3 regions of the Pseudomonas sp. MWU13-3659 genome follow, and region 2 is predicted to be linked to each of the others. Evidence: riboswitches for the same ligand, from Rfam matches in the RefSeq annotation. Region 2 holds a riboswitch; each other region holds the start of a gene.

Region 1 (10,491 bases), on a different contig from region 2:
GCCATGGCGTCCCTGAACAGCGGATGATCATCCGCCACGATGATGCGGCAACTCACGTCGTGAAACTCCCTGTCTTGCGACACATGTTAACTTAGCAGGGTTGGACCGCCGTTTCCCCAGGCTGTTCACGAAGATGCCGACTGGCGCACAAGGACGTTACCCATGAAGTTCGAAAAGAACAACGAACTGGACCAGGCCAACCTGCGCATCATCGTTGCCTCATGCGCAATCAGCTACGTGGCGCTGCTGGGCTTCCTGCCGGGCCGCTCGCTCGCCACCTACCTGCCGGTGCTGCTCTACTACGCCGCCTTCGTGGTGGTCTCGGTCGCCATGCGCCAGGCCATCAAGCGCTGGCCCGGGCATTATCCGGCGCGGCGGATCTTCGGCATGCTGGGCGACTACACCGGTACCTGTTTCGGCCTGGTGGTCGGCGGCGAGGCCGCGCTGCCGCTGTATGCGGTGATGGTCTGGATCAACCTGGGCAACGGCATGCGCTTCGGCTCGCGCTACCTGGCCATCGCCACCGTGCTGGCCCTGGGCGCGCTGGTGGCGGTGTGGTGGTTCACCCCCTACTGGCAGCAGCAGCCGTTCCTGCTGCCGATGCTGCTGACCACCAGCACGCTGATCCCGTTCTACGCCCACCTGCTGCTGGAGCGCACGCGCAAGGCCACGGCCCTGGCCGAGGCCGCCACCCGCGAGAAGTCCCGCTTCCTGGCCCAGGCCAGCCATGACCTGCGCCAGCCGATCCACTCCATCGGCCTGTTCACCGCCTGCCTGCGCGAGGCGCGCCTGGGCGACGAGGAGCGACGCCTGGTGGACAGCATCGACCGCTCGCTGCTCAATGTTTCGCAGCTGTTCCGCTCGATCCTCGACCTCTACACCCTGGACAACGGCCGGGTGCAACCGAAGTTCGAGACCTTCGCGGTGGATGGCTTCCTGCGCGAGCTGCTGCGCCAGAACGCCGAGGCGGCGCGCTGGGCGGGCGTGGAGATGCGCCAGGTAGCCTGCCGGCACTGGACCCGCGCCGACCCCGGGATGCTGGCGACCATGGTGCAGAACGTGCTGTCCAACAGCTTCAAGTACGCCGCTGGCCGGCCGTTGCTGGTGGGGGTGCGGCCCTGTGGCGAGGGGCTGGCCATCGTCATCTGCGACCAGGGCCGGGGGATCGCCGAGGAGCACCAGGGCAAGGTGTTCGAGGAGTTCTACCGGGTGCGCGAGGCCCGCGACAAGGACGTCGAGGGCGTTGGCCTGGGGCTGTCCATCGTCCAGCGCCTGGGCCGCCTGATGGGGATGGCGGTAAGCTTGCGTTCACGGCCCGGCCACGGCACCACCGTGCGCCTCAGTGGTCTGCCCAGGGCTGTGGCGCAGGTGCCGAAGCCGACCATCGACCCGGCCTTGCAGGCGGGGCTGCTCACCGGCTTGCGCGTGTGCCTGGTGGAGGATGACCACAATGTGTTGCAGGCCACCTGCGCGTTGTTGCAGCGTTGGGGCTGCGAGGTGCAGGCGCATGATACCGCCGAGGGCCTGGCCAGTGACTGTGATGTGATCGTCGCCGACTACGACCTGGGGCCGAAGGCCACCGGCATCGACTGCATCGATTACCTGCGTGCCCAGCGCGGCTGGGCGGTGCCGGCGCTGATCATGACCGGGCACGATATCGACCGGCTGCAGGCGGCATTGCAGGCCCGGGGTATCGCGGTGCTGGCCAAGCCGGTGCGCCCGGCCGAGCTGCGCGCGGCGCTGCGCGGGCTGCGTGGCGTGACGCCCGAGCTTAGCCGCGACGGCGCAGCAGCGCGATGAAGAACAGCCCGCCGATGGCCGCCGTGGCGATGCCGATCGGCAGGTCCTGGGGGGCGATCAAAGTGCGCGCGCCCATGTCGACCCAGACCATGAACAGCGCCCCGAGCAACGCGCAGGTCGGCAGCAGCCGGCGATGCTCGGCGCCGACCAGGCACCGGGCCATGTGCGGCAGCATCAAACCGACGAAGCCGATGGCGCCGGACAGCGACACCAGCACCCCGGTGAGCAGCGCCGTGCCGACGAACACCTGGGCGCGCACGCGGCGGGTGTCGAAGCCCAGGCTCACGGCGGTCTGCTCGCCGCTCATCAGGGCATTGAGCGCGCGGGCCAGGCTCATCAGCAGGATGAGCCCGGCGAGCACGGCCAGGGCCGGCAGCCACAGCAGCGACCACTGCGCCAGGCCCAGGCCGCCGAGCATCCAGAACATCACCGAGCTGGCGGCGTGGGGGTCGCCGGTGTAGAGCAACAGGTTGGCCAGCGCCATCACCACGAACGACACCGCCACGCCGGCCAGTAGCAGCCGCTCACTGTCCAGGCGGCCGCGCCGGCTGGCCACGCCCAGCACCAGCAGCATGCAGCCCAGGGCGCCGAGGAACGCCGCCAACGGCAGGCTCAGCACACCGGCGAAGGGGCCGAGGAACAACACCACCAGCACGGCGCCGAGCACGGCCCCGGAGCTGACCCCCAGCAAGTGCGGGTCGGCCAGCGGATTGCGCGTCACGGCCTGCAAGGCGGCGCCTACCATGGCCAGCCCGGCGCCCACCAACGCGCCGAGCAGCACCCGTGGCGCGCGGATCTGCCAGACGATCTGCTCTTGGCCACGGCTGAAGTTGCCAGCCTCGGCGAGCCCTGCCTGCTTCAAGGCGATGTCCAGCACATTGGCCAGCGGCACCTGGGCCGCGCCGAAACCGAGTGAAACCAGGCAGGACAGCAGCAGGGCGGCCACCAGCCCGACGAGCAGCAGCCGGTAGGCCGAGGGGCTGCGCAGCGGCATCACGGCCGTGCCTGCGCGAACAGTTGCGGGTGCAGGGCGCCGGCCAGTTGCTCGATGGCGTCGGCGTTGTCCACCGAAGGGGTCACCTGGAGGTAGGACAGCACCACGAAGCGGCGCTCGCGGATGGCTTTCACGTCGGCCAGCGCCGGGAGCTGGAGCAGGAAATCGCGTTTCTGCTGCCTGGTGGTCGGCCCATAGTCGACGATCGCGATCACCTCGGGGTCGCGCTCGACGACGCTTTCCCAGCTGACCTCGGTCCAGCTGGCCTGCACGTCGGCCATCACGTTGTCGCCACCGGCCGCCGCGATCAGTGCTTGTGGCATGCCCAGGCTGCCGGAGGTGGTGGGGCGGTCCTCACCGCTGTCGTAGAGGAACACCTTGGGGCGGTCGTGGACGTTGGCGAGGGTCTGGGCAACCCGGGCGACCCGCTGGCGCAGTCCGGCGATCAGCGTCTGGGCACGCGGGGCCACGTCGAAGATCCGCCCGAGGTTGTCGAGGTCGGTGTAGAGGTCGTCGAGGCTCGCCGGGCGGCGGGGCATGATCCGCGAGCAGGACTCGCTCAGCTCGTACACCGGAATACCGAACGATGCCAGGCGCTGCGGCGTGAGCGTCCCGCCAACCTCCATGCCGTAGCCCCAGCCGGCGAACAGGAAATCGGCGTCCACGTCCAGCAGGTTCTCCACCGATGGGTAGCGTGGCGCCAGTTCCGGCAGGCCCGTCAACGCCTGGCTCAAGGAGGGGTCGAGGGTCTTCCAGCCGCTGATGCCGCTGTAGCCGATCATCCGCTCGCGCAGGCCGAGGGCCAGGAGCATGCCGGTCAGGTTGATGTCGTGGCTGACCGCCCGTTGCGGTGCCTGCTGGAAAGTCACCGTGCGGTCGCAACTGCGCACGTTCACGGGGTAGTCGCTGGCCGCCGCGATAAGGGGCAGGGCGGCAAGCAGGGTAAGTATCGATCGCTTCATGCGGGGCTGATCCAGGTGATGCGCGGGTGATGGGCCAAGGGGTGGCGGTCGACCAGGGCGCGGGTGCCGAAGACCTCGGCCAGGCACTGCTCGGTCAGCACCTCGGCGGGCGTGCCGCCCGCTTTGATGCGGCCTTGCTCGATGACGTACAGGCGGTCGCAGAAGGCGGCGGCCAGGTTCAGGTCGTGGAAGCTCGCCAGCAGGCCCAGGCCGGTGCCGCGCAAATGCTGCAGCAGCGCCAGCTGGTAGCGCGGGTCGAGGTGGTTGGTCGGCTCGTCCAGCACCAGCAGGCGCGGTTGCTGGGCCAGGGCCCGGGCCAGCAGCACACGCTGCTTTTCGCCACCGGACAGGTGGGCGAAGCCTTGCTCGGCGCGGTCTTCCAGGCCCAATTGGCGCAAGGCGGCCTCGATGGGCGCCGGGTCGCCGTCACCGTCGAGCCAGCCCAGGTGCGGCGTGCGGCCCATGGCGACGACGTCGCGCACGCTGAGGCCGAAGTCCTCGGGGAACTCCTGCAGCATCACCGCGATGCGCTGGGCCACCCAGAGCGGCGGGCGTTGCCAGACATCCTCGCCATCGAGCAGCACGCGCCCGGCCAGCGGGCGATTGAAGCGGTAGGCGCAGCGCAGCAGGCTGGTCTTGCCGCTGCCGTTGGGGCCGATCAATCCAACGAACTCGCCGGGGCGCACGTCGAGCGTGACATCGTCGAGCAGGCGTGGCTCGCCGGCAGCGGGTGACCAGTGCAGGCGCTCGATGCGCAGGAGGGGTGAAGACATGCAAACGCGCCCGTAGCGAGAAAGTGAAGCCCGGCGAGGTGGACGCATGAAGGCATTGCAGGCAGCGGGCCGCCCCAAGACCGGCACGCGCCCGCCCACCGCGGGAGTTGCCAAACAGAGGTTGCAGGCCGGTCTCCGGGCTTGCGAGAGGGGCGGGCATTCACCTTCCCATGCCGTCGGCACAGTGGTCTGTCGAATGCCTTGCTCGCTTACCGTTGCGGGGGCAGCGCCGGACTTCTCGCGATAAGCGAGGCACCGGCTTCCCGTTTAACCCCTGGCACGGCGGCCAGGGACACCTGAAACAAGGGGCGCATCTGAGCATTTATGCGCGGGCGAGTCAATCGAGGTGGCGCGCAGCCTGGCGGTCGTACTGCTGCTGGGCCAGCTGTATCGCGGGCATGTTCGACTCCGCCCAACGTGCCAGGCGCTCGACCGTGTCGCCCAGGGTCGCACCCAGTTCGGTCAGCGCGTACTCGACCGTGGGCGGCACGCTCGGATGCACTTCACGCTCGATCAGCCCGTCGCGTTCGAGGCGCTTAAGGGTTTGCGAGAGCATTTTCTGCGAGACCCCGGCCATGTCCCGGCGCAGTTGGTTGAAGCGGATGCGTTCGCCAGCGCTGAGGCGGTCGATCAGCAGCAGCGCCCATTTGTCCGCCAGGCGGTCGAGCACCAACCGCGCGGGGCAGGCGGGGGCGAATACGTCGTAGGCGGGGCATTCCCGGTAGTGGGCCATGCGGGGGTTACTCCAGGGTGACCAGGTGAGTGAAAAGTGCCTTCTTGAGGGCTTGGCGCCGACTGGATAGGCTTGTCTGCATGGTTCGCGGCCGCGCCATGCCTTCTCTGACGACACTTCAAGGAAATGAACATGAATACCGAATCCAAGGCTTCGGGGATGCGTGCCGGCCGCTGGTTGACGCCTCTGCTGCTGGCAGCTGCCGCAAACCTGGCCAGTGCCGGCGAACTGGTTGCGCCAGCCGTGCTGGTGGTCGACCACAGCCTGCCCAAGGCCCAGCTCGAACAGCAGATCCTCGCCGCCCGGCGCTATGACACCTTCTGGAACACCGGCGACGAAGCCATGGCCCGCGCCGCGCTGGCCGCGGACTTTCGCGACAACACCCTGCCGGCAGGACGGCTGCAGGGTGTCGAAGGCCCGCTGAACGCCTCGAAGGCCTTCCGCGCGGCGGTGCCGGACCTGCGCTGCGAAGTGCTGCAGATGATCGTTGCCGGTGACCGGGTCACCGCGGCCCTGCGCTTTACCGGGCATTTCACCGGCAAGCTGGGCGAGCACCAGGGGCAGGGCGAAGCCATCGACTTCATCGCGATGGACATCTATCGCATTGCCGATGGACGTATTGCCGAGGACTGGCACCTGGAAGACAACCTGACCTTCCTGCAACAGGCCGGGCTGGCCGCCCGCTGAGTTCAATCAGTCGAAGACCCTGGCCGGATTCAGCGGCGCATTGCCCTGGGCCAGGGTCCAGCGGGCGATCTCGTCCTTGCGCAGGAACGCCACGCCTGGGTGCGACTTGGCATAGGCGATGAACTGGTCGAGCGCGTGGGCCACGGTCGGTGTGCCGCCGATGCGGTCGTGGGCCGACAGCGACATCAGCCGGCGCCGCTGTCGGCCTTCGGCATACAGCACGTCGAATTCGTCCTTGAGCTCTTGCAGCAGGGCGGCGCCGGTCATCGCGGTGGAACCGGCGATGCGGCCAATGTCGTTGTTGCGCAGGGTGTAGGGCACCACGACGAAGGGTTTGCCGCGTACCGGGGTAATCGACGGCTCGTCCCGGGACAGGTCGTCGATGTGGTAGAGGAAGCCCAGGTCCTGGAGGATGTTCAGGGTGTCCCGGGAATGGCGCATCCAGAAGGCGTTGAAACCCACCGGGCGCTGGCCGGTCACCCGTTCGACGATGGCCGACGCCTGCTCGTAGTGACGGCGCTCCTCGGCGGGCGTCAGGCTGTATTGCGGTGCCCAGTACAAGCCATGGGCCGCGGCTTCGTGGCCGCGACGCACCACCTCGGCGGCCAGCTCCGGGTAGGCTTCGACGGCCTTGCCGACCATGTGCGAGGTGACCTTGATGGCATGCCGGTCGAACAGGTCGAGCAGGCGCGGCACGCCTTCCTGTGGGCCATAGCGGTACCAGCTGGGGGCAATGGTGTCCGGGTAGCGCGCGTCCAGTGGCGGGAACGGGCTTTCGGCGTGGGCGGGCTGGCTGCCCGACTCGAACTGCAACGAGATCGAGATCACCAGTTGCGCGCCGTTGGGCCAGAACGGCCCGCCACCGCCCGCTGGGGCGGGGCTGTTGCGCGGCGGCGTGGCGGCGCCACTGGTCAGCACCGTGCCGGCGGCCGCTGCGGCGATGCCGCCGACGAGGGTGCCTTTGACGAAGTCTCTTCTGCTGGTCATCGATGGTCTCCCGAGGGTTGTGTTAGGGGAGGCGTCAGTGTATTTAGCGGTTAAATCGCAAATAATCAGGCGAAATCAAAATTCACATTTCGGAAAAGTCGAAAACCATGCTGGATAACCTGGCGTTGTTCCTGGCCATCATCGAGAAAGGCAGCCTGTCGGCCGCAGGTCGTGAGCGGGGGCTGTCGCCGGCGACGGTGTCCGAACGTCTGTCGACGCTGGAAGCCCACTACGGCGTGGCGCTGCTCACCCGCACCACACGCTCGCTCAACCTCACCGACGAGGGCCGCGTGCTGGCCGATGGCGCACGGCGTCTGCTGGCGGAGGCCGACGAGCTGGAAGGACGCATCCGGCACGGCAGCGAGAAGATCTCGGGGTTGATCCGCCTGAGTGCGCCGGTTGACCTGGGGCAGAACGTCATCGCGCCGATCCTTGACCGGTTCCTGGCAGACCACCCACAGGTGGCCATCGACCTTGACCTTACCGACGGTTACGTTGACTTGGTGGGGCAGGGCATCGATTTCGCCATTCGCTACGGCACCCTGGCCGACAGCTCGCTGCGCGCGCGGGCGCTGGGGGACAACCGCAGGCTGGTGTGTGCCGCGCCGGAGTACCTGCAACGTCATGGCACCCCAACCCATCCCGATGAGCTGGCGGGCCACGACTGCATCGTCATGCGCTTCGGCATCCATGCTGAACGCACCTGGCCGTTTCGCCTGGAGGGCAAGGCGTACCCCGTGCGGGTCAGCGGGCGCCGGGTGGCCAACAATGGCGAGCAGGTGCGCCGCTGGGCGTTGGCCGGGCATGGCCTTTGCCTGAAATCGGTCCGCGATGTGCAGGCCGACCTGGACAGTGGCCGGTTGCTGGAAGTGCTGGCGGCCTATGGCGCGGGTGAGGTGGCGTTGCAGATTGTCTACCCGCCGACCCGGGTGCAGCCACGGCGGGTTCGGGCGCTGGCCGAGGCGATCGTGGCACAGCTGGCCTGAGGTTCAGGCCGGCGTGCGCGCCCCGCTCAGGAACAGTTGCTCCAGCGCCTGGGCGGTGTTGGCGCTGGCCGCGCGCCCGCGACGCTCGGCATCGACCATGCCGTAGATCATGGTCATGAACATCTCGGTGAACACCGCCGCGCTGATGTCGATACGCAGCACGCCCATCTGCTGGGCGCGCAGGAAAAACGCATCCATGGCCTGGGTGTAGGCCTCCCAACGGCGGTCTTCAGCGTTGCCGAGCAGCGTGTCGGGGCGGTACTGGAACATCAGGAACACCAGCATCTCGCGGTGCTTGAGGTGTTCGGCAATCAGGTGGCGCAAGGCGTCCAGGGGTTCGGCGCGCTCCAGGTCGGCCTCCTGGATGACCAGGTTGAGCACGTGCTCGCCATGGTCCTCGAGCAGGTTCACCAGGTTTTCACGGGTGCCGCAGAAGCGGTGCAGGGTAGCCTTGCTGACGCCGGCGGTTTCCGCCAGTTCCTTGAGGGTGGCGCGCGGCTGGATCACGATGGCATGGGCCAGCGCCTTGAGCAGGCGTTCTTCTTGAAGGGATCTACGCATGAATGACCTCGAGTCGATGATCGCCCGCAGGTGCCGATGGCGGGCGAAGGCTGACGAAAGATCGTGGACTATAACATATGAGACGAAATTAGCTCATATGAGACTTTTTAATTCTATTGACCTGTAGGAGCCGGCTTGCCGGCGAACCGGACAACGCGGTGGCTGGCACCGGCTGCGCCGGTGTTCGCCGGCAAGCCGGCTCCTACAGGGGGAGCGCTTAGTGGGGCGCGCGGGGGATGGTCTTGAGCAGGTCTTCCGGGCTGATGTGCCCGACCACCTGGGCCACCGCGCTGCCTGGGGTCGGCAGGTCGATGATGTGGCTCTTCATCTTGCCGATCACATGCATCTCGCACGGCTTGCAGTCGAACTTCAGGGTCAGCACCTCGTCGCCCTGGATCAGTTGCATCGGCGCGACCTTGGTGCGCACGCCGGTTACGCCCTTGGCCTGCTTGGGGCACAGGTTGAAGGAGAAGCGCAGGCAGTGCTTGGTGATCATCACCGGCACTTCGCCGTGCTCTTCGTGGGCCTCGTAGGCGGCGTCGATCAACTGCACGCCGTGGCGGTGGTAGAAGTCGCGGGCCTTCTGGTTGTAGACGTTGGCCAGGAACGACAGGTGCGACTCGGGGTACACCGGCGGCGGCGTGGTCTCGGCCTTGCGCCCGCCACGCGGGTGCGCCTTGACCCGCGCTTGGGTCAGCGCCTCGATGGCTTCGCGGCGCAATGCCTTGAGCTGCGAGTTGGGGATGAAGTACGCCTGCGGCGCATCGAGCTCGATGGCCGTGGCGTGGTACATCGTGGTGCCCAGCTGGCCGAGCAGGTCGTGCAACTGGTCCAGTGCCTGCTGCGGCTTGTTGGCGGCACCGAACGGCCCATCGAGGGCCACTTGCACGCTGACCCCCTCTTCACTGCTGAGGGTGAGCATCAGGCGCTGCTCACGCAGCACCGCATGCCACTCGACACCCACGCGACGCTCGGCGGAGGTGCGCTGCAGGGCTTGTTGCCAGTTATGGTCGAGGTTGCGCGACAACGGGTGGTTGGGGCGCAGCTTGTGCAGGCCCTCGGGCATCTCGTTGGGCTCGACGCGGTAGCGGTAGCGCTTCTGGCCGTCTTCCTCGGACTCGCTCTTGAGCTCGGCGATGTTGGCGCGGAAACCGACCACTTCGCGCTTGACCAGCACATTGAGGCCGTCGCCGTTGGTCAGCGGCACGTCGGTGGCCACCAGCAGGTCGCGCTTGCCGACTTTCTCGACCACGCCCACCGGCAGGCCGGTGAAGGTGGGGGAGTCGAAGGCGCCGATGTCGATCTTGCGATCACTGACGAAGTAGTCGGTGCTGCCGCGGTGGAAGGTCTTGTCCGGGTCCGGCACGAAGAAGTGCTCGGTGCGCCCGCTGGAGGCGCGTGCCAATGCCGGGCGGTCTTCGAGAATCGCGTCGAGTTCCTTGCGGTAGTGGGCGGTGATGTTCTTCACATAGCCCACATCCTTGTAGCGGCCCTCGATCTTGAACGAGCGCACGCCGGCATCGACCAGGTCGCGCAGGTTGGCGGTCTGGTTGTTGTCCTTCATCGACAGCAGGTGCTTCTCGAAGGCCACCACGCGGCCCTGGTCGTCCTTGAGGGTGTACGGCAGGCGGCAGGCCTGGGAGCAGTCGCCGCGGTTGGCGCTGCGCCCGGTCTGGGCGTGGGAGATGTTGCACTGGCCGGAGAAGGCCACGCACAGCGCGCCATGGATGAAGAACTCGATGGCCGCGTCGGTTTCGGCGGCGATGGCGCGGATCTGCTGCAGGTTCAGCTCGCGGGCCAGCACCAGCTGCGAGAAACCGGCCTGGTCAAGAAACTTGGCCCGTTCCAGGGTGCGGATGTCGGTCTGGGTGCTGGCGTGCAGCTCGATGGGCGGGATATCCAGCTCCATCACCCCCAGGTCCTGGACGATCAGCGCGTCGACACCGGCGTCGTACAGCTGATGGATCAGCTTGCGTGCAGGTTCCAGCTCGTTGTCGTGGAGGATGGT
Region 2 (10,491 bases):
TCGAACACACGCACGCCGGGCGCGTCATGCAGCAGTTGCTCGGTCAGCGGAGAGCCTCGCAACAGGGCAACGCGCTGGCCGCGCAAAGGTTGCGTCGCAGGCAGCGGCGCGGCGTCCTGGCGCATCACCAGGACGCGTGGGCTGATCATGTAGGGGCGGGTGTAGCGAAGGCGTTCGGCGCGGTGGTTGCCGTAACCGATGGCGCCGATCATGTCGACCTTGCCCTGGGTGGTGGCGTCGACCATATCCTCGAAGGACTCGGACTCGACGAACTGGAAGTTCAGGCCGGTGCGCAGGCTGATCCGTTCCAGCAGGTCGAGGGCAATGCCGCGAGGCTGCTGCTGGCTGTCGGTGAAGCTCAAGGGGGCCAGGGTCGTGTTGATCATCACCCGAATGGTCGGGTGGGTGGCGATCCAGCCGCGCTCCTCGGCGGTGAGCGCGTCCAGCCGGCGGTCGAGCAACAGGCTGGTGCTGCCGCTGGTCCAGCGTCGCAAGATGTTCAGGCGCTCACTGTCGGCGACACGGTTCAGGGCTGTATCCACCAGGTGCAGCAAGCGTGTGTTGTCGCGCGCCAGGGCAAAGGCGAAGGTGCTGACTGGCACTTTGACGAAGTGATCGACCTTGACCATGCCCTGGAAGCCTTTGCCGATCATGTAGTCGCTGCTGATCGCGTCGCCCAGGTAGGCGTCGGCCTGGCCCAGCGCCACCGCGGCAATACCGGCCAGGGTGGAGCGATAGAGCGTGACCTGGGCCTGGGGGTACAGTTGCTGCACGGCCTGCAGTGGCAGGTAATGGTCGACCATGGCCAGCTTGCGCCCGGCCAGGGTATGGTCCTCGCCGAGGGGGGAGCGTTGGCGCGACACGATCACCGCCAGGTCGTCGGCATAGGGCTGGCTGAGGGCGAGCTCGGCATCGTTGGCCTCGAAGGCATTGGAGGTGCCCAGCAAGTCGATCTCGCCGCGCCGCAATGCGGCGATGGCCTGCGCGCGATTGGCGTAGCGGCGGATCTCGATGGGAGTGCCCAGTTGTTCGGCGATCAGGCCGGCGTAGTCGGCGCTGAGGCCTTCGTAGTCGGCCTGGCTGGTGTTGATGTCGAAGGGGGGGTAGTCGGGGCGTGAACTGCCGAGCACCAGGGCCTTGCGCGTATCGAGCCACTGACGGTCAGGCGCGTCGAGGGTCAGTGGCGGCGCGGCGCTCAGCGCACGCGCCAGCAGGTGGCGGCTTTCACCAGAGGGCTGTGCCGAGGCTGGGAGCGGTAACAGCGCGGCCAGCAACAGGCACAGCAGGGTGCGCCTGATCATTGGTCAGACCACGTTGTTGCGTTTGGCCAGGTCGACCATTTCCACCAATGACTCGGCCTTGAGTTTCTCCAGGATCCGGCCACGGTAGGTGCTGATGGTCTTGGCGCTGAGGTTCATCTGCTCGCCGATCAGCTTGTTGCTTTGCCCGGCGCAGAGGCGGCGCAGCACTTCCATCTCGCGGTTGGACAGGCTGCCCAGGCGCTCGTTCTCGCTGTCCAGGGTGTTGGCGTTTACTGCCATCTGTGGAAAGGTCGAGTAGCCTTTCACCAGTGCCTTGAGGGCGAAGACCAGGGCGTCGAGGTCCTCGTCCTTGTTGACGAAGGCGCTGATGCCGGCATCCATGCAGCGGCGTACGTACAGGTCGGCGGGTTGGCCGGTGAGGACCATGATCCGCGGCGCGGGCTCGAGCAGTTTGAGGCGCTTGATCACTTCCATGCCATCAAGGTCGGGCAGGCCAATGTCGAGAATCACCACCTCTGCCTTGGTGTCAGCGGCAAGGCGCGCAGCGTCCTTGCCTTTTCCAGTCTCCCCGACCACGGTGAACCGCTCGCCTTGGAGCAGCATGCGCACGGCCAGCCGGACAATATGATGGTCATCGACCAACAGCACGGATGTCATGGGTAACTCCTGTTGAGATGGACCCGCTTCCTGTTTCTGGTCGAATGTCGGTTCGCGGGTCAGCTGTAGGCAGCGCGCACCTTACGGGGATTCAGGTTCCTTGGTAATAGGCGAGTATAGGTGTGTTGAATATGCGCAGCTGTTTTGTTGAAAAGTCCTACAACGAAGGCTGGGGCACACCTTCGTTGAGGCTGTCTGGGAAGGGGGTTACGCGCAAGCTGCGTGCTTTTTGACCACCCGTAGGGTGGAGGCTGGGTTGTTGCCCAGCGCCTTGCCGGTGCGGGTTGGTCGCGAGACGAGCTGGCCGCCGCAGTTCGGGCACTGGTTGTGGAAGTGCTGCTCATTGCACGCGCGGCAGAACGTGCATTCGAAGGAGCAGATCAGGGCGTCCGGGCTCTCGGCCGGCAGGTCACTGTTGCAGCATTCGCAGTTGGGGCGCAGTTCGAGCATGATGGGGATTCCGGTATGCGTGGAAAGCCCCAGTGTGCTACGGCGCGAGGCGAGAGGGCAATCGGCTCACGGGCCAGGTCGGTAGAGGTGGGCGTGCCCGGCGCGGTAAAGGGCCGAATCGGCGAAGGGGGCATCCCCCAGTACATGGCCGACGAGGATCAGCGCGGTGCGCCGGAAGCCTTTGGCCGCCACTCGCTCGACGATGTCCGCCAGGGTGCCCCTGGCCCAGTCCTGGTCTGGCCAGGTGGCGCGGTGCACTACCGCGACAGGGCAGTCGGCACCGTAGTGGGGCAGCAGCTCGGTGACGATACGGGCGAGGTGCTTGACCCCCAGATGGATGGCCAAGGTGCTGCCGTGCCGGGCCAGGTCGGCCAACTGCTCCCCGGGAGGCATCGGCGAGCTGTCGCCGTAGCGGGTGAGAATCACGGTTTGCGCCACGTTGGGCAGGGTCAGTTCGCAACCGAGCAGGGCGGCGCTGGCAGCCGTCGCGGTCACGCCGGGAATGATCTGGTAATCGATGCCCAGTTCGCGCAGGTGGCGAATCTGTTCGCCGATGGCGCCGTACAGGCTGGGATCGCCACTGTGTACCCGGGCCACATCGTGCCCGTCGGCGTGGGCCTGGCGCATGGCCTCGACAATCTGCTCCAGGTGCAGCTCGGCGCTGTTGATCACGGTCTGGGCGGTGTGCCCTTCGAGCACCGCAGGGGGCACCAGGGAGCCGGCATAGATGATCACCGGGCACTGGCGAATCAGGCGCTGGCCTTTCACCGTGATCAGTTCCGGGTCGCCGGGGCCGGCGCCGATGAAGTAGACCGTCATGGGGATTCCTTGCAGGTGAAAGGGCGGATTATCCGCCGATGGCCAGGGCCAGGGTAGCGCCGGCCAGGGTCTGTCTCGGGATATGCAGGCGTGGCGGCGTGAACGCCTGGCCGGCCAGGGCCAGTGCCGCGCTTTCGGCGACGCCCCAGCAGCCGGTCTGGGCGTAGGCGGCGGCGGAGCGCTGGGTGAGTTGCGCTTCGAAACCGAGCAGGTGCGGGGCATCGAAACAGATGAACGGCAACCCCAGGCGTTCTGCCAAGGCCAGCAGGCCGGGCTCGCGCGCCTTGGGCGTGATGCTGGCGATGCCGCGCAGGCAGGAAAGCGGCAGGGCATTCTGGCTCAAGGTCTGGCGCAGCAGCACCGACAACGTTTCGACCGGGCAGCCGCGACGGCAGCCAAAGCCGGCGTACAACGCCGGCTGAGCGGGATGCAGGGACATCAAGCGTGGCTGGAGCGACGGTAGAGCCAGGCGCTGAGTAGCCCCAGCGCCAGCCAGAAGGCGGCATTGGTGAGCCAGGAGGCGATCTTGAACTGCGCCTCAAGGGCTTCCGGCGCCAGGCTCTCATGCACGGGCGGTTGCGGCGCGCCGATGACATGGGGGATGACCAGCAGGGCGACGCCGATCACCTTGAACAGCCAGTGACGGGCGAATACCAGCAGCGCCAGGCCTGCGGCAGTGGCGGCGGCGGTGCCGACCCACCAGGTCTGCCGTTGGCCCAGGTCGGCGGCTGCGGTACCGGGCAGTTCGGGCGGCAGGCCCAGGGTCGGCGCCAGGCAGAACACGGCGAAGCCGGCCAGGCCCCAGAGCGCGCCGGTGCTGACGCGGCCAGGCTCGCGCAGGCTGTACAGTGCGGCCAAGACCAGGGCGAAGCCTATCGCGACCACCAGGTTGCCGCCTGTGGTAGACAGCACACGCTGCCAGCCGTCCTCCGGTGCCCAGGCTTCGGCGTTGTGCTCATGTTCGTGGGGCGTGGCGGCCTCGCCATGCTCGTGGTGTTCGGCGGCGGGGGCGGCGTTCTCGTAGGTTTCCGCCTGAAGAATCAAGGGGGCCACCCAAACGCTTTGCAGGAGGGTCAGCAGCAGGGCAGCCAGCAGCCCGCTGAAGCCCGCGGTACGGGCGATGCGCGTGATCATGCGGGCGTACTCAGTGGCAGGGGAAGGCGGCGCTGTGGCGGGTGTCGTGCGCGGCGTTGTGCACCGCTTCGATGTGCGAGAAACCGGCGAAGTAGACCAGGCACAGGCCGAGCAGGCTGGCGCCGACGGCGACGATCATGCGCTGGCTGAGGCTGACGGGGGTGGCGATGCTGTGTTTCGTGCTGGTGATGGGCATGACGCGTTCCTCTGCTGTTGCTTTTGTCGGGCATTGGGGCAACGGGCAAGCGCGGCGACCCCGGACGAAGCTCGCCCAGGTATGCGACAGCGCCCGCCCACCGCGGGGTGTTCATGTGGTGTCAGGCCGGTCTCCGGGCTGGCGAGGTGGAGCAGGGCTCCGTTGTTGGCGTCACCTTCCCATGCCGAGTCGACGGGCACAGTGGTCAAGACGCTTCACTCGCTTACCGTTGCGGGGGCAGCACCGGCATTGTCCGGCCTCTAGTAGAGAGAGGCGTGACGCACCGGTTTCCCGTTTCACCCCAAGGGGGCACCTGAACGCAATGCGCTAGCAAATCATGGGGCGAACCATTGCGTCAATGGCGGCGGCGGTTGACCGCAAGCCAGGCTCTGCGTAGCCTTGCCGCTTCGAGGTTCTCCGGCGTTGGCCGGAGCTAAGACGGGAACGCGGTCGATGCCGCGGCTGCCCCCGCAACTGTAGGCACTGGAACGGATCGGCACAGCCACTGCGCACGCGCGGGAAGGCGCCATCCCGCTGGCAATCCTGCCGGCACAGTGCGAGCCAGGAGACCTGCCTCGCGACGTTTTCGACTTTCAACCGGGCGGGGTGATCCGGTGGCGAACCAGCCAGGCCGACAGGGCCCGTGGCTATCGTCCTGCATGCCCGCGCCACAGCCGCCAAGGGCACCGCGACATGAAAACACTGGCCAAGCTCCCCGTCACCATCGTTACCGGCTTCCTCGGCTCGGGCAAGACCACCTTGCTCCGCCATATGCTCGACAACGCCCAGGGCCGCCGCATCGCGGTGATCGTCAACGAGTTCGGCGAACTGGGCATCGATGGCGAAATTCTCAAGCAGTGCAGCATCGGTTGCAGCGAGGAAGAGGCCAATGGCCGCGTCTATGAGCTGGCCAACGGTTGCCTGTGCTGCACCGTCCAGGAAGAGTTCTTCCCGGTGATGCGCGAGCTGGTGGCCCGCCGTGGCGACCTGGACCACATCCTTATCGAGACCAGCGGCCTGGCGTTGCCCAAACCGTTGGTCCAGGCCTTCCAGTGGCCGGAAATCCGCAATGCCTGCACCGTCGACGCGGTGATCACCGTGGTCGACAGCCCGGCCGTGGCCGCAGGCACCTTCGCCGCGTATCCGGACCAAGTCGATGCCCAGCGTAAGCTCGACCCCAACCTCGACCACGAGTCACCCCTGCACGAACTGTTCGCCGACCAGCTGGCCAGCGCCGACCTGGTGGTGCTGAACAAGGCCGACCTGATCGACGCCGAGGGCCTGGCCAAGGTCCGTAAAGAGGTGGCCGAGGAACTGCCGCCAGCGGTCAAGGTGATCGAGGCCAGCAGCGGTCGCCTGCCGCTGGAGGTGCTGTTGGGCGTGGGGGCCGAGTCCGAGGCGCATATCGATGGCCGCCGCACCCACCACGACTCGCATCACGATGGCGATGACCACGACGACCATGACCACGACGCCTTCGACTCCATCTCCATCGACCTGCCCGAAGCCGACGAGAGCCTGCTGCTCGACGCCCTCACGCAACTGGTCACCGAGTTCGGCATCCTGCGCGCCAAGGGCTTCGCCGCCATCCCCGGCAAGCCGATGCGCCTGCTGATCCAGGGCGTGGGCACCCGCTTCGACAAGCACTTCGACCGCGCCTGGCGCAGCGAGGAGCCGCGCATCACCCGCCTGGTGCTGATCGGCCAGGACCTCGACGCCGCGCAACTGGAGGCGCGCCTGCGCCAGGCCCTGGGCGCCTGACCCATGCACCTGCTGCGGACCCAGCCCGGCGGCTTCGTGCCGGACGACAGCATCGCCGACCTCGGCCAGACCCCCGCCGAGCTGGTGATCCTCTGCAGCGGTGATTCGCACCTGGCACTGCTCGCCGAAACCGCCGAGCAGTTGCCGGAGGACTTCCCCAGCCTGCGCCTGGCCAACCCCATGCAGGTGCAGAACCATGCCTCGGTCGACCTCTATGTCGACGAGGTGCTGCGTCACGCCAAGGTGATTCTGGTCTCGCTGCACGGTGGCGTCGGCTATTGGCGCTATGGTGTCGAGCAACTGGTGGAACTGGCCAACCGAGGCGTGCAACTGATCCTGGTGCCCGGCGATGACCGTCCCGATCCGGAACTGACCGACCTGGGCACGGTGCGCGGCGAGCAAGCCGAGCGGCTCTGGCACTACCTGCGCCAGGGCGGCAAGGCCAACGCCGTCAACCTGTTCAACTGCCTGGCCAGCCTATGGCTCGGGCGTGACTACCCGTGGCATGAGCCGCAACCGTTGCCGCGCACTGCGGTGTACCACCCAGGCAAGGTCAGCGCGGTGCTGGAGGACTGGTACGCTGAGTGGAACCCGGCGTTCCCGGTGGCACCATTGCTGTTCTATCGTTCGCACCTGCAAGCCGCCAATACGGCTTTCATCGATGTGTTCTGCCAGCGCCTGCAAGCCTGCGGCCTGAACCCATTGCCGATCGCCGTGGCCAGCCTCAAGGAGCGTGCTTGCCTCGATCAGGTTGAAAGCTGGCTCGACGAGGTCGAGGCCGAAGTGGTGATCAATACCACCGGTTTCGCCTTGTCCAGCCCCGAACAACCCAACCTGCGCCCGCTGCGCCGCGACGTGCCGGTGTTGCAGGCGATCTGCGCCCAGGACAACCAGCCTGCCTGGGAACAGAGCGAGCAGGGCTTGGGCGCCCGCGACCTGGCCATGCATATCGCCTTGCCGGAACTGGATGGGCGCATCATCACCCGGCCGGTCAGCTTCAAGGACCTGGCCTGGCGCAGCGAGCGCAGCCAGTCCGATGTGGTCTGCTACCGGGCCCACCCCGAACGCATGGACTTCGTCGCCGAGCTGGCGCGGCGCTGGGTGGAGCTGGCACGCCTGGACAACCAGGAAAAGCGCATCGCCCTGGTACTGGCCAACTATCCGACCCGCGATGGACGTATCGGCAACGGTGTCGGCCTGGACACCCCAGGCGCTGCCTTGAACATTCTCCAGGCTCTGCAGGCACAGGGCTATCCGGTGGCCGGCCTGCCGGGCAGCGGCACCGAGCTGATCCACCAACTGCTCGGTGGGGTGACCAACGACCTCGACCACCTGGACCAGCGCCCCTGCGCCCAGAGCCTGAGCCTGGCGGACTACCAGATTGCCTTCGGCGCATTGCCCGAGGCGAACCAGCGCGCTGTGCGCGAGCGCTGGGGGCCACCCGAACAGGACCCGATGTTCCGCTCGGGGCGCATGATGGTCGCCGGGCTGCGCTATGGCCTGACCTTCGTCGGCATCCAGCCGGCCCGAGGCTACCAGGTCGACCCCAGCGCGGTGTACCACGACCCGGACCTGGTGCCGCCCCATGGCTATCTGGCATTCCACTTCTGGCTGCGCAACGGCTACGCGGCCGACGCGGTGATCCATGTCGGCAAGCACGGCAACCTGGAGTGGCTGCCGGGCAAGGGCGTGGGCCTGTCCAATGAATGCTGGCCGGATGCGTTGCTCGGCCCGCTGCCGAACATCTACCCGTTCATCGTCAACGACCCGGGCGAGGGCGCCCAGGCCAAGCGGCGTACCCAGGCGGTGATCATCGACCACCTGATGCCGCCGCTGACCCGCGCCGAAACCTACGGCCCGTTGCGGCATCTGGAACAGTTGGCGGATGAGTACTATGAGGCCCAGTTGCTCGACCCACGCCGTGCCCGCGAGCTGCAGCGCGACATCCTGGAACTGGTCAAGGCCAACCATATCGACCGCGAGTTGCAACTTGAAGGGCAACTGGACGACGCCGCGGTATGGCTGCCACGTCTGGACACCTACCTGTGCGACCTGAAGGAATCGCAGATCCGCGATGGCCTGCATGTGTTCGGCCAGTCACCCCAGGGGCGCTTGCGCAGCGACACCTTGCTGGCGCTATTGCGGGTCGAGCGGGGGGACGGCAAGGGTGGCAACGCCAGCCTGATCCGCGCCCTGGCCAAGGCGCTGGCGCTGGGCTTCGACCCGCTCGATTGCGACCTGGGCCAGGCCTGGGAAGGGTCGCGCCCGGCATTGTTGCAGGCCTGTGATCCCGGGTTGTGGCGCACCCAGGGCGACACCCGCGAGCGACTGGAACTGCTGGCGGTCACCTTGATCGAGCAAGCGCTGGCGGGCGAGGCCGGCTTGCCGGATGCACCGTGCTGGCAGCCTGTGCGGGAAGTGCTGCGCGCCCTGTGCGAAGAGGTCGCGCCCAACCTGGACGCATGCGGCGGCGCCGAGATCGATGGCCTGCTGGCCGCCCTGGCCGGACGTTTCGTGCCTGCCGGCCCCAGTGGCGCGCCCAGCCGTGGGCGGCTTGATGTACTGCCGACCGGGCGCAACTTCTATACCGTCGATGTGCGCAACCTGCCGACCACCACGGCCTGGCGCCTGGGCTTCGCCTCGGCCAACCTGATCCTCGAACGCCACCTGCAGGATCACGGCGACCACCTGCGCCAGCTGGGGCTGTCGGTGTGGGGCACGGCGACAATGCGCACCGGTGGCGACGACATCGCCCAGGCCATGGCGCTGATGGGCGTGCGCCCGGTGTGGGCGACGGGCAGCCAGCGGGTGGACGACTTCGAGATCCTGCCGCTGAGCTTGCTCGACCGCCCGCGGGTCGACGTGACCTTGCGCGTTTCGGGCTTCTTCCGCGATGCCTTCGGCAACCTGATCCGCCTGTTCGACGCGGCGGTGCAGGCGGTGGCCGCGCTGGACGAGCCGGACGATCTCAACCCGCTGGCCGCCCGCGTGCGAACCGAACGAGAAAAACTGCTGAATGACGGCGTGGACGCCGAGCAGGCCGCCCGCCAGGCTGGCTGGCGGGTGTTCGGCGCCAAGCCCGGTGCCTACGGCGCGGGCGTGCAGAACGCCATCGACGGGCGCCTGTGGCACAGCCGCGACGACCTGGCCGAGGTCTACCTCAACCACGGTGGCTACGCCTATGGCGCCAGCGACGAGGGCACCCCGGCCCGCGCCCAGTTCGCCCAGCGCCTCAGCCAGGTGCAGGCGGTGCTGCAGAACCAGGACAACCACGAGCACGACCTGCTCGACTCCAACGACTACTACCAGTTCCAGGGCGGCATGCTGGCCGCCGCCGAGATCCTGGCCGGCAGCGCCCGGGCCAGTTATCACGGTGATCACAGCCAGGCCGACCGGCCGCGCATCCGCACCTTGAAGGAAGAGCTGAACCGGGTGATTCGCGCCCGCGCCCTCAACCCCAAGTGGATCGACGGCGCCAAGCGCCATGGCTATAAAGGTGCGTTCGAGCTGGCCGCGACGGTGGACAACCTGTTTGCCTTCGACGCCACCACCCATCTGATCGACGACCATCATTACCAGGGCCTGGCCGACGCCTATGTGCTCGACCCGGCCACCCGTGACTTCATGCGTGAGCACAACCCCGAGGCCCTGCGTGACCTCACCGAACGCCTGCTGGAAGCCCAGCAGCGGGGGCTGTGGCAGGAGCCGGGCGACTACCGCGACAGCCTTGAGCAGCAGTTGCTCGACGGCGAGGAAGACAACTGAACATGAGCGAACCCGTGCAATTCCCCCTGGCGGCCGTGGTCGGTGCCGACGAACTCAAGCTGGCCCTGTGCCTGACGGCCATCGACCCGAAGATCGGCGGCGTGCTGATCGAAGGCCCGCGCGGCATGGCCAAGAGCACCCTGGCCCGCGGCCTGGCCGACCTGCTTGGTGATGGGCCGTTCGTGACCTTGCCGCTGGGCGCGACCGAGGAGCGCCTGGTCGGCACCCTCGACCTGGATGCCGCCCTGGGCCAGGGCCAGGCGCGCTTCTCGCCGGGGGTGCTGGCCCATGCCGACGGCGGCGTGCTGTACGTCGACGAGGTCAACCTGTTGCCCGACCCGCTGGTGGACCTGCTGCTGGACGTGGCCGCCAGCGGCACCAACCGTGTCGAGCGCGATGGCATCTCCCATCGCCATGCCGCCCGTTTCGTGCTGATCGGCACCATGA
Region 3 (10,491 bases), on a different contig from region 2:
CTTGTCCGGTTCTTCCGGATCCTTGAACACCTGGGCGTATTGCCCCAGGTCGGCGATGCTCTTGAGGTTCGGTGCCTTGGCTTCGAGTTTGCGCTTGGCATCGCCTTCGATCACATAACGCGGCACATACCAGCCTTCCACCGCGCCAGCCACCGGTGAGCCGACGCCGACGACCTTGCCGGCGGCCTCAGCCTTGTTCCAGACCTCGCTGCGCCCTACCCACTCCTCGGCGAAAACCTGGATATCGTTGCTGCTCAGGGCGTTTTCCATGGAGATGGAGTTGCCCGGCAGGCTGTCGGTGTCACAGCCATAGCCATTTTTCAGCACGAACTGCATCACCTCGGTGAGCAGCATCCCGCTTTCCCAGTTCAACCCGGCAAATTTCACCGGTTTGCCGGACTCGCACCAACCGGCCGCCTGGCTGGCGCCAGCGGACGCCAAGAGCCCTAGAGAAAGTGTCGTGGTCAGCAGAGCCTTTGTAATTGTCATTGTGAAGCTCCCAAACAAGATGATCACTGCGCAGGAGAAATATTTCACAACCTTAAAAAAGGATAAAATAATAAGTCCTGATGCATCACCACGGAAAAAGCTATGAAGTTCACACTGCGACAGCTTCGCTACGCGCTCGCAGCGGCCAAGCACGGAAACCTGACCACTGCCGCCATGGAGCTTCATGTTTCACAACCTTCCATCTCGGCGGCCATCACCGAACTGGAGGAGGTGCTGGGCCAATCGATCTTCATACGCCAACGTGGCCTCGGGATATCGCTGACCCCATTCGGTCGTACCGTCATGGTCCAGGCCCGTCGCGTGCTGGCAGAGGCTCAGACCTTTGCCGAGATCCATGCCAATGCCGGCGAGTGTGTCGGCGAACTGGTGGTCGGCTGCTTTGAAGACCTGGCGCCCTATTGCCTGCCGCAAATCGTGCGCCGGATGCAGGAGGCCTGCCCAAGGGTCACGGTCGATATGCGCGATGGCAGCTTCGATTATGTTGGCAAGCGGCTCAGTGAGGGCGCGATAGAACTGGCCATCACCTACGACCTGGGTTTACCGCCGAACACGCATTGCACCCAGCTGTGCCAGCTGACCGCCCAGGTGCTGCTGTCGGCCGATCACCCGTTGGCCAAAGAGTCGCGTGTCAGCCTCAAGGCGCTCTCCGAATACACCCTGGTAGTCACCGACCAGGTCCACAGTTGGCAGCATGTGTTGGATCTGTTCAGCTTTTACGACCTTTCCCCTGCCGTTGTGCACCGTGTGCGCACCTTTGAGCTGCAACGCAGCCTCGTCGCCAATGGCTTTGGCGTGGCGCTGATCTATACCCGGCCATTTGGTGACCGTAGTTACGATGGTCAAGCGCTGGTATGTCGGCCGACGCAGGAGAAACTGCCAACCCACAGCATCGTGCTGGCGCATGATCAGCGCTACCCGCTGACGCCTTCGGCCGAGGCGTTCAAGGAGCTGGCGGTGGCATGGTTCGCGGAGCGACCGTCGTTTGCGTCCGAATGAACAACGGGTGGGGAATGTCACATGACGATTGCTGGCGGGTAGATGAGATGCCCGGCGAGCTCGATCTAGCGGCCATGCCAGTGTTTACTCAGTGCTGAGCGGCGCAATGAAATCGCAGATGCCCCTCTGAAAATGGGCATCCGTTGGGCCTGGCGGGGAGTGCTATGTGGCTGGCAAGCAGCACCAGATCGACAGTGGGTCACGCTAGGTAAGTGCGTTCGACTGCCACCTGAGGAGTGTCTGCTTTCGACCCATGGCAGCCATGCAGACAGCACGGCAATTAACAGGAAGCGGACATGGGTTCAAACTCTTGACCTTTGTCGACAGGCAAGCTTACGTGCCCTGTGGCGTCGAGACTGAGCCAGCGTCCGATCCTCGGCGCTCTGAATCAATAGCGTGGTCAGTTCGGGATCCATAGGGAACCCATCTTCCAACCATTTGAGCGCTAACCCCGACCAATAGTCGGAATGTGACGTCAGCGCTGTAACGACCAGCGGCTGCAAAGCTATGCCGGCAGGAAGTGTGCATTTTTCTCCAAGGTCTTTTATCGCACGGGGCAACTCTTGTGCGCCTTCTTCTAACGGCTTTTCCAGCAGCGGCAGTAACCATACATAGGTGAAATTCTCGCTCATCTACTTCCTCCGAATACTCACTAGTGTGCTTGGAATGGTAGTGACCGTATTGACCGGCTTCTGCGTGCTTTCAGCCGCTGCCGGCTACGCGCCACAGCTACTCAACAATGCACGTACTCGTTGAGCCATCTCATCGGCATTATCAGGTACAGATACTGAAATGCCCAGATAGTGCTCAAGGTGAAGGGTAAGCGTCTGTTCGCCCACTATGAGATCCCAATAGCGCTGGTCAAGTCCGTCCAATTTTTCATTCCAGTAACCGCTTAATCCGTGCTCAAGCTTCTGAGCCACGTTCTCGAACAGTTTCCAGTCGGCGAGTTCTGATATTTCTATGGTCGTCATGCGCCACCTCACCAAGCGAATGCAGATTTTCGTGTTTCTCGCGAGCGGCAGCAATGGGTCGTAAGCGGCCATAGCACCACCTGGATTAAAGCCGAACATCCCTTCCCTACCCAACCGACTCTCGCACCAAAGTGAGACTGAATGACCTACGCACGACCACTTGCATGTTTGGCGTAACCCTCAACCCCTACCGATTGAGCTCTCGCCCGTGAACCAGCAGTTTGGTCGCAACCTCGCCGCCCGACAGATGTACCTCGACGAGGTGCTGCACCTCTTCATTGTCGCGCACCCGATACCAGCAAGCGTCGGGGTACACCGTCAGCACCGGCCCCAGGTTGCAGGGGAACTGGCAAGCCGTGCGCGTCAGCAGCACACCACCCGGCACCTCGATCAGTTGCCGCTGCAGCAACTCGCGGCGCAGTTGCTTCCACAGTGGCAAGGCGCCTCGACGGACGCAACGCGGGCCAGTGCAAAGGAACACCTGGCGTGCATGGTCCGGGATCTTCGACCAGTCGGCGTCGGCTGCCACGGCATTGACCTGATCGCAGGCCAGATGCCGTGAGTGATCCTCGATGCTCGCACAGGCCATTCGCGCATCCAGGCCACGGCGTCCCAACGCCTGCGCCGTGACCCAGACTTGCGGCTGGTGCCCATGCTCACGTGCGATGCGCCCCAGTTCATCGCGCAGCCAGTCCAGGTAGGCGCCGTCGGAGATGGGTTCCAGGTCCACCACCAGCACGCGTTCCAGCCCGTCGGCGAAGGTCTTGCGCAAGACCGCCCACAGGCCCTCAAACCCGTCCAGGGTGTCGACGACATCGTCCCGAGCGGATTCGCCCCGCAGCTGGCGGATCTCCGCGCCAAAAGCTTCGGCCGCTGAACCGCCCGCAAGGCCCGGCCCGACAAACAAGACGCGCTGGTAAGTCATCACATGCTCTTCTCGAAGTGAATTTCGCAGAAGCACACACAGGCAGGCATCGAGCATGGGCCCAGACCGACCCATGCCTGCCCTCCGCAGGATTGTCGCCAAAAGATTCCAGGCCGGTCTCCGGGCTCGCGAGGCTGGATGCCCTCGCCTTCCCATGGCCGGCTGGCCACAGTGGTCTGATTGAGGGCATCACTCGCATACCGTTGCGGGGGCAGCACCGGACTGGCGCGAAGCGCGTACCGGTTTCCCGTTTCACCCCAGGCGCGGCGGCTTGGGACACCTGAAACTGGGCGGCATGTGAACATTCGGTGCAGTGCGCGTCAAGGTGGTGAACCAGGCCCGGCACTCCCACAGAGGCCAATGCTGCACCAGGAACCGTAGGAGCCAGCCTTGCTGGCGATGCCCGGCACAGCCGGGCCAATCACCAGGCGAAGGCATCGATTCCCCTAGGTTGCGCACCTATTTGAAACGTCGTGGCTGGGTTGCCATTTCAGACTTTCTTCAAGATCCCCATATGCGCATCGTCCATCAACGCCTTGGCCATATCGCTGAGGTAGTGCGACGCCCAGACCAGCACCGGTTCGTTGTCCATCACACCGATGAATGAGGCGCGGCGGGCGCTATCGAGTAGCACCGAGGCTTGTTCCATGGCGTGATTGGCGCAGTTGCCGGGCTCTACGCGGAACAGGCGCGTGCCTTTGGTGGCGCCTTCCATGAACGTGCACGCGCCGACGGTCCAGCCGAGTTGGCCGTGGTCTGCTGGGAGATCGTTGTCCATTCGAGGTTCCTCTGAAGCTTTGAAGGGGTGACCGAGCTACCTGTAGGAGCGGCTTCAGCCGCGATCACCAGCAACGCTGGTGCCAGGTACCGCGGTGCCTGCATCGCGGCTGAAGCCGCTCCTACAGGGGCCTGCGCAGGGCTGTCAGTGCAGCGTGTATGACGGCGGCCGGGTGCTCATCTGTAGCTGAGCCAACGCCGACTCCAGCAACGTGCGGGTGGCATCGAGTTCGTGCATCACCGTCAGCATCACCAGCGTGGCAGGTGATTTGGGCAGGTGAGTCAGCGATTGATGCGTCACCGCCAGCGCGCACATGACGTACTCGGTGGCGTGGACCAAGGTGTCTTCGAGGAAATGAGGGGATTCGATGGAAGGTGGTGGATCCGGGACGATCTTCAACATGACTTCATACTCGACGTTCATGAATGATCAACCGGGCACCCGATCACCTGCCGGGAGATGGGTGGCGGCTACGTGCGGGTCTGCAAGTCCGGGGAACATCGAGCACTAACCCGGCCGGCCCGAAGGCCAACCGCACGCAGCCACCATTGAGCACAACCACTGACAAGCGCCAGCGACTCAGAAAGTGAGCACAGATCGATGTTCAGACGGGCTTGCAGGCCCGGTCGTTGATTTGGCAACGACCCGGCGAGACTAGCCGTCACTTCGATAGCGCAAAAGTGCTCAAAGCATGCTTGGGAAACGCCCTACGTGAAATGGGGAAAGTCTGATTAGCCCATGTGGGACTTCATCCCCAGCTAGTCATTTCCTCAAAATCACGCCACTCATGTATTCATGCAGGTCGCGAAAATCCTTGACGCTCCAGGCATGCGGCGGGATCTTCACCCCGTTCTCCTGCAGCGTTTTCGGAATCAGGTTTCCATTTGGGCGAAGGATGACCGAAGACACGATAACGCCTGGATAGTCGTTCAAGCGCTTCTTGAACGCAGCGCTGGTAAGGTCCGGCGTTGGCGGGTTGCTCTTTTTGGCCAACGGCCCCGTCCCCTTGATATCCGCGCCATGGCACACGGCACACCGCTGCACGAAGAGGTTTTTTCCGTTGGCGTTTTCCGCCAAGGACAGCGGCGCTTGCAGCAGTGACAAGAACCCCAGCATCGCAATACGTGAAACATTCATTCCCAAGCAGCTCCCACGGCTCAAAATCCATTTGATACCAGCATCACACGCCACCACCCGACCGCGCCATCCATAAGTGCGCAGCTGTCATCCCCTTCGACATGTTGCTACCCTGCCCCGACGCATCGGACAGAATCGAGCACATGCTGGAAGCACTACGACGGATCGACCTCAACCTCCTGCTGACCCTCCACGCGCTGTTGCTGGAACGGCACGTGACACGTGCATCGGTGCGCCTGCATAAAAGCCAGCCCGCCGTCAGCCATGCCCTGGCTCAACTTCGCCTGCACTTCGACGACCCCTTGCTGATACGCCGTGACGGCCAGTTGGTGCTGACCGCCCGCGCTCAAAGCCTGCTGGGGCCGCTCGAGCAGTCCCTGAGGCATCTCAATGATCTGCTGGGGGCATCCAACTTCGACCCGGGCCAATCCCAGGCGCGCTTCCGGTTGTCACTTTCCGACTACGCTGCGCGCCGTGTGCTGCCCAGGCTGGTTCGTCATGTTCGCCGCGTCGCGCCCGGGGTGGACCTGGCGGTCAGCCAGGCCAACCGGGAGACCATGATGGCCCAGCTGGCGGATGGCGAGCTCGACGTGGCACTGGGCATTTTCCCGGAATACCCCCAAGGCGTCCTGGTGCAGGAGCTGTTCCCCGAACACTTCGTCAGCCTCGCCGATGAAAGCGCCCTGCCGGCGTGCGGCTGCCTGTCGCTCGAGGAGTGGCTGGAGCGTCCGCACGTCATGCTCGCCCTGCGCCCTGATGCCAATGATGAGATCGAACGCGTGCTGGCGCACATGGGGGTACGGCGCAGGATCGCCGTGGCACTGCCGCACTGGAGTGCCGCCATCGAACTCATCGCCGGTACCGACCTCATCCTCACGGTGGCAAGTTGGGCGGTGCAGGGCCTCGACCGTTACCCTACGCTGCGCACCTTCGATGCCCCGCTGGACCTGCCGGTGCTGTCGTACCAACAGGCCTGGCACTCGCGCAAGGATGCAGACCCGGCGAACCGCTGGATCAGGGATGCGATCCTGGCGTGCAGCCAAGGCACCTGATGATCGGATCACGCACTGAACTGAACCCCGGCTATTTCGTGAAGAGTTTGGCCAGCTGTTTGATGGCCTGGCTGAAATGCGTATGGTCTCTCAGCCGGTCTGGCGAATCGGTGGAGAACCAATTGGCGTCGTTGAATGGCCTGAGCACATCGACATAGTTCAGGAGCGCGTCCAGTTCCATTGGGTAGTTGCTGAGCAACCGATCCTGGTCGAACGCGTGTTGCATGATTGCATCCCGGTCATGGGGCAAGTTGAGCTCGGTCATGACCCGGCAGGCGAGATCGGCATATCCCGCACCACTGGGATGCATGCCATCGATGCTCAGGTAGCCGCCGGCCTTGAGGCGTTTCCCCTGCGGGGCGGCGAAGTCCAGCTCGCCATCCAGATAGCGATTATCGATAGATTGGCTGGCATTCACCCTGACACGCGCCGTCTCGTTCAACCGATTTTTATAGTCGATTGCATCAAATGCCTGGTAGGTGTCCACAAACACCAGGCGGTGTGCCGTTTGCGTGGCGTTCGCGGCCTCGATAAACAGGTCTCGTATTCTTGAGTTGACCTCACGGACTTGTGCGTCGGCCTGGACAACGACACTGCGGTCAATCTTCAACGATGTCGGTAGCAAACGGACACGGTAGGCCTCGGGGTAGCCATCTTCACGCAGGTCGGATACAGGCTGCAACGCGGCAACCGCGCTGACCTTGGGCAGCAGCACGATCACCACGCGCTCGACCGACGCTGGAAGCCTGGCAATCCGTTCAGCCACCTCCTGCCACTGCTGGAAATAGTTTCTGCCGTTGTGCTCCCCCTGGGTGATCGGTTGGTTTTTCCCCAGGAAGCCAAACTTGAAAAGCCCGTGGTTGTGCCCGGAGTGCACCACCAACATTTCCGGTTGCCGCCGCTCGACCCAATCCAGCGGGGAAAAGTCATCGAAATCGGCGACCTTCTGTGGGTTCAAGACATACTGCCCGTTGATCGCGATATGCAGGTCGGAGAAATGGTCGAGCTGTGCCGCGAGATCTGTTCTCAGGTGCGCCTGTACTTGCCTGAAGAACGTGTTCCACGAACCGCTGTACATATGGTGAACCTCGCTCCCGGCAATGGCGAGGTTGTCGAAGGATTGATGCAGGGAGTTGGGGGTGGCCGCCACCCAGAGATTCAGGTTGTCCAGGATGCGATCCGGCAAACCGACCAGGGAAAGCGCGGAGGGCGCGACGAGGATCGGGTTCAGTCGCCTGATTTCCTGTTCGAGATCGAACAAGACCTCCCACGGATGATCAGGGGGGACAAAGTCCCAGCCTTGCGCGGCAGCAAGGCGAGCCGGCCAGGACTGGGCACAGAGCGAGGCTCTGACGGTCAGGCTTCTGCAGCCCTGGGGCAGTGAGTCCCCCACCACCATCAGCTTTGGGTTGAGTCTGGCGATGTTCATGACACTTTGTCCTCACAGTGGCTAAAGCAGGTAATGCTTCATAAGGGACACTGCGCGGACTTCCCTTTGTTCAATCCGTTATTTCGGTCAAGGCGGTTGTCATCGGCAGTCGAACGGAGGCAACCCTCCCAGCCGGCGTTGCAAGGTCAGTGTAGCCGCGCACCTCAATCGAGAAGTTGGCGACAGACATGAAACCGAAGAAAGGCATTCGCTGGAACCGGAGGTGCCGGGTACCGCAGTGCCCATTTCGCGGCTAAAGCCGCTCCTACAGGGGGGTAACCCCGGATAATCCTGACGGTTTGGTTTCCGCCGGCCCCTTCAGCTCCACCTGGTTGCCGTCTGGATCGAAGCAGTAGAGCGACAAGCCCACACCCTCGGCCCCGTATCGGCTAGCGGCCTTTTCCACCGCGATGCCGTGCCCTTGCAGGTGGGCAATGATTGCCTGCTCGTTGAACGGTTCCACACGCAGGCAGAAGTGATCAACGTTGCGCCGCTCCTTCCCGGGCGCCCCGCCGCCCTTGGCACCCAACGGGCCCTCGATATCCACCAGGTCGATCATCGAACCGCCAGCCGCCAGGTGGATCATGGCGAGCTCCTCGTTGTGCTTGCTGATCGAGCAACCCAGTACCTGGGTATAGAAATCCACGCTGCGCTGCATGTCCTGCACGCGCAGCACGATGTGGTCGATTTGCTGGATAGTGAAAACCGTCACCTTGTCACCTCCTGAGCTTCGGTGATGTATTCCGATGGGGATGACCAGCTTGGTCCATCCAAGCTTCGAATGAAAATCGACAATCCGTACATGGAACATTCGCCAGTCGAATGGCATTGCATCCCGGGCTGGCCACTGCTTCATGAATCGCCCTAATACCCTGTCTGCAAAGCTAATTTCAATCTCGCCTGGTGAACACCCTAGACTGCCCGCTCACTCCCACAGGATCCCCGCGATGAACGGCGAAACCTCGCTTGTAAAACTGCTCCAGTCCATGAAGCCCGAACTCAACGACGGCGAATATGTGTTCGTCACCGGCATTGACCCAAAGTCGCTGCCAGACGTGGAGGTTGTCGGTAGTTTCAAGGAGCGCGAAGGATGGACCGTGATTCTGCAGCGCAGCAGCGCCGATGCGCTGAAGCTGCCCTACAGCTACGTGTGTGCCTGGATCACCCTGACCGTCCACTCCTCGCTCGAGGCCGTGGGGCTCACTGCGGCGTTTGCCACTGCGCTGGGCAAGGCCGGCATCAGTTGCAATGTGATGGCCGCCTATTACCATGACCATATCTTCGTCGGCGTGAACGACGCCCAGAACGCCATGGCGGTGTTGAAAGCGCTCTCACGCCAATAAGTGATCGACCCTGCGCCTGAGTGGATCGCCTCGCACGTCATCGTGTTGTGTCTGCCAACCCCAACCAGGCGCGCAACACTGCATAGCCACGCCAAGGCCGCCATCCCTCCGCTGCTTGCGTGGCGGCTCTGGCACTGCTCACGCCCAGGGCTTTTTGCAGGGCCACATCGCCGGCCGGGAATGCATCGGGCCAGCGCAGTGCGCGCATCGCGATGTACTGGGCCGTCCAGTCGCCGATCCCGGGCAATGCCCGCAACTGGGCGCACGTCGCGGCAACATCCACGCCGGGGCTCAAGACCAGGCGCCCCTCCTCCACGGCCCCGGCCAGGGCCTTGAGCGCAGCCTGGCGCTGGCGGGTAATGCCCAGCCGGCCAAGCGCATCGCCACTGGCCACCACCAGGGCGGCCGGTGTCGGGAACAGGCGGTCCAGGCCTGGGACGGGGGTCGCGATGACGGCGCCAAACGTGGTGGCGAGTCGCGAACCCAGCGTGCGCGCAGCCGCCACGGTGATCTGCTGCCCGAGCACGGCGCGCACCGCCAGTTCGAAACCGTCCACCGCACCGGGAACACGCACGCCTTCGCCCAACGGGAACGCGGCGTGCAAGACGCTGTGAATGGCGAGCGGATCGGCATCCAGGTCAAAGGCGGCGCGTACACGATTGATCAACGTGGGCAGCACGATCGCCAGTGACTCGCTGATCGTGACCAACACCTGGGCCTGCGCCTCGTCGAAGCGCACCTGCAACCAGCCGCTGTGTTCATGTTGGTCCTTGACGAGGCGCAGAGTGCGCGAGTACTGCAACCCCTCCACGCATTCCACGCCAGGTATGGCGCGCAGGCGCAGGAAACCCAGCATGGCTTGCACGTTATAAGGGGGGCGCCAGCCCAGGCGCACGCTGACACCCTGCCCGTCCGGCGAGGCCTTGGCGCGGCGCAGCGCACTCGGGTTCAGGCCGTAGTGGTGGGAAAACGCATCGTTGAACCGTCGCACGCTGCCGAACCCGCTGGACAAGGCCACCTGGGTCATCGGCAGTTGCGTGTCGGCGATCAATTGCTTGGCCGCCAGCAACCGTCGCGTCTGGAGGTACTGGAGGGGCGAAACACCGAAGTGCGCCTCGAAAATGCGCCGCAGGTGGCGGTCGCTCACGCCCAGATGGTTGGCGATGGCGACCATCGAGCCCGTCCCCGTCACACCCTGCAAGGCATCCGGCTCGTCCATCAGCCGCGCCGCCTGCAGCGCCAGGATGCGCGACGCGTCCTCGGTGCTCCACGCGGCCGCGCGCGGCGCCAGCTCCGGCCGGCAGCGCAGGCAGGGCCTGAACCCGGCCGCTTCGGCTTGGGCGGCAT

What was found. Region 2 has a riboswitch for cobalamin ahead of NGM28_RS05510 (CbtB domain-containing protein). Riboswitches for the same ligand answer to the same signal wherever they lie in the genome.
Region 1: it holds a riboswitch for cobalamin, as region 2 does, so the genes downstream of both, NGM28_RS25810 (ABC transporter ATP-binding protein) here and NGM28_RS05510 (CbtB domain-containing protein) in region 2, are expected to answer to the same signal.
Region 3: it holds a riboswitch for cobalamin, as region 2 does, so the genes downstream of both, NGM28_RS22755 ((2Fe-2S) ferredoxin domain-containing protein) here and NGM28_RS05510 (CbtB domain-containing protein) in region 2, are expected to answer to the same signal.

Annotation. Positions count from the first base shown of each region.
Region 1 is NZ_JAMSHW010000038.1:25,818-36,308, reverse strand. Features, by position in the region: gene NGM28_RS25830 (LuxR C-terminal-related transcriptional regulator) at 1-56, opposite strand, end outside; gene NGM28_RS25825 (ATP-binding response regulator) at 163-1,800, shown strand; gene NGM28_RS25820 (FecCD family ABC transporter permease) at 1,772-2,794, opposite strand; gene NGM28_RS25815 (ABC transporter substrate-binding protein) at 2,794-3,756, opposite strand; gene NGM28_RS25810 (ABC transporter ATP-binding protein) at 3,753-4,529, opposite strand; cobalamin riboswitch at 4,639-4,844, opposite strand; gene NGM28_RS25805 (winged helix-turn-helix transcriptional regulator) at 4,867-5,262, opposite strand; gene NGM28_RS25800 (ester cyclase) at 5,395-5,949, shown strand; gene NGM28_RS25795 (polysaccharide deacetylase family protein) at 5,956-6,936, opposite strand; gene NGM28_RS25790 (LysR family transcriptional regulator) at 7,044-7,922, shown strand; gene NGM28_RS25785 (TetR/AcrR family transcriptional regulator) at 7,926-8,483, opposite strand; gene NGM28_RS25780 (peptidase U32 family protein) at 8,701-10,491, opposite strand, start outside.
Region 2 is NZ_JAMSHW010000003.1:97,392-107,882, reverse strand. Features, by position in the region: gene NGM28_RS05540 (transporter substrate-binding domain-containing protein) at 1-1,298, opposite strand, end outside; gene NGM28_RS05535 (response regulator transcription factor) at 1,305-1,919, opposite strand; gene NGM28_RS05530 (DUF1272 domain-containing protein) at 2,127-2,369, opposite strand; gene cobM (precorrin-4 C(11)-methyltransferase) at 2,436-3,188, opposite strand; gene NGM28_RS05520 (cobalamin biosynthesis protein) at 3,217-3,627, opposite strand; gene NGM28_RS05515 (CbtA family protein) at 3,627-4,322, opposite strand; gene NGM28_RS05510 (CbtB domain-containing protein) at 4,333-4,518, opposite strand; cobalamin riboswitch at 4,626-4,850, opposite strand; cobalamin riboswitch at 4,912-5,110, shown strand; gene cobW (cobalamin biosynthesis protein CobW) at 5,212-6,279, shown strand; gene cobN (cobaltochelatase subunit CobN) at 6,283-10,044, shown strand; gene NGM28_RS05495 (magnesium chelatase ATPase subunit I) at 10,047-10,491, shown strand, end outside.
Region 3 is NZ_JAMSHW010000025.1:16,993-27,483, forward strand. Features, by position in the region: gene NGM28_RS22735 (ABC transporter substrate-binding protein) at 1-489, opposite strand, end outside; gene NGM28_RS22740 (LysR family transcriptional regulator) at 592-1,506, shown strand; gene NGM28_RS22745 (hypothetical protein) at 1,809-2,138, opposite strand; gene NGM28_RS22750 (DUF3630 family protein) at 2,223-2,552, opposite strand; gene NGM28_RS22755 ((2Fe-2S) ferredoxin domain-containing protein) at 2,668-3,405, opposite strand; cobalamin riboswitch at 3,500-3,704, opposite strand; gene NGM28_RS22760 (DUF3077 domain-containing protein) at 3,896-4,183, opposite strand; gene NGM28_RS22765 (hypothetical protein) at 4,328-4,585, opposite strand; gene NGM28_RS22770 (c-type cytochrome) at 4,946-5,320, opposite strand; gene NGM28_RS22775 (LysR family transcriptional regulator) at 5,467-6,372, shown strand; gene NGM28_RS22780 (SGNH/GDSL hydrolase family protein) at 6,404-7,801, opposite strand; gene NGM28_RS22785 (VOC family protein) at 8,067-8,513, opposite strand; gene NGM28_RS22790 (ACT domain-containing protein) at 8,749-9,144, shown strand; gene NGM28_RS22795 (AlkA N-terminal domain-containing protein) at 9,182-10,491, opposite strand, start outside.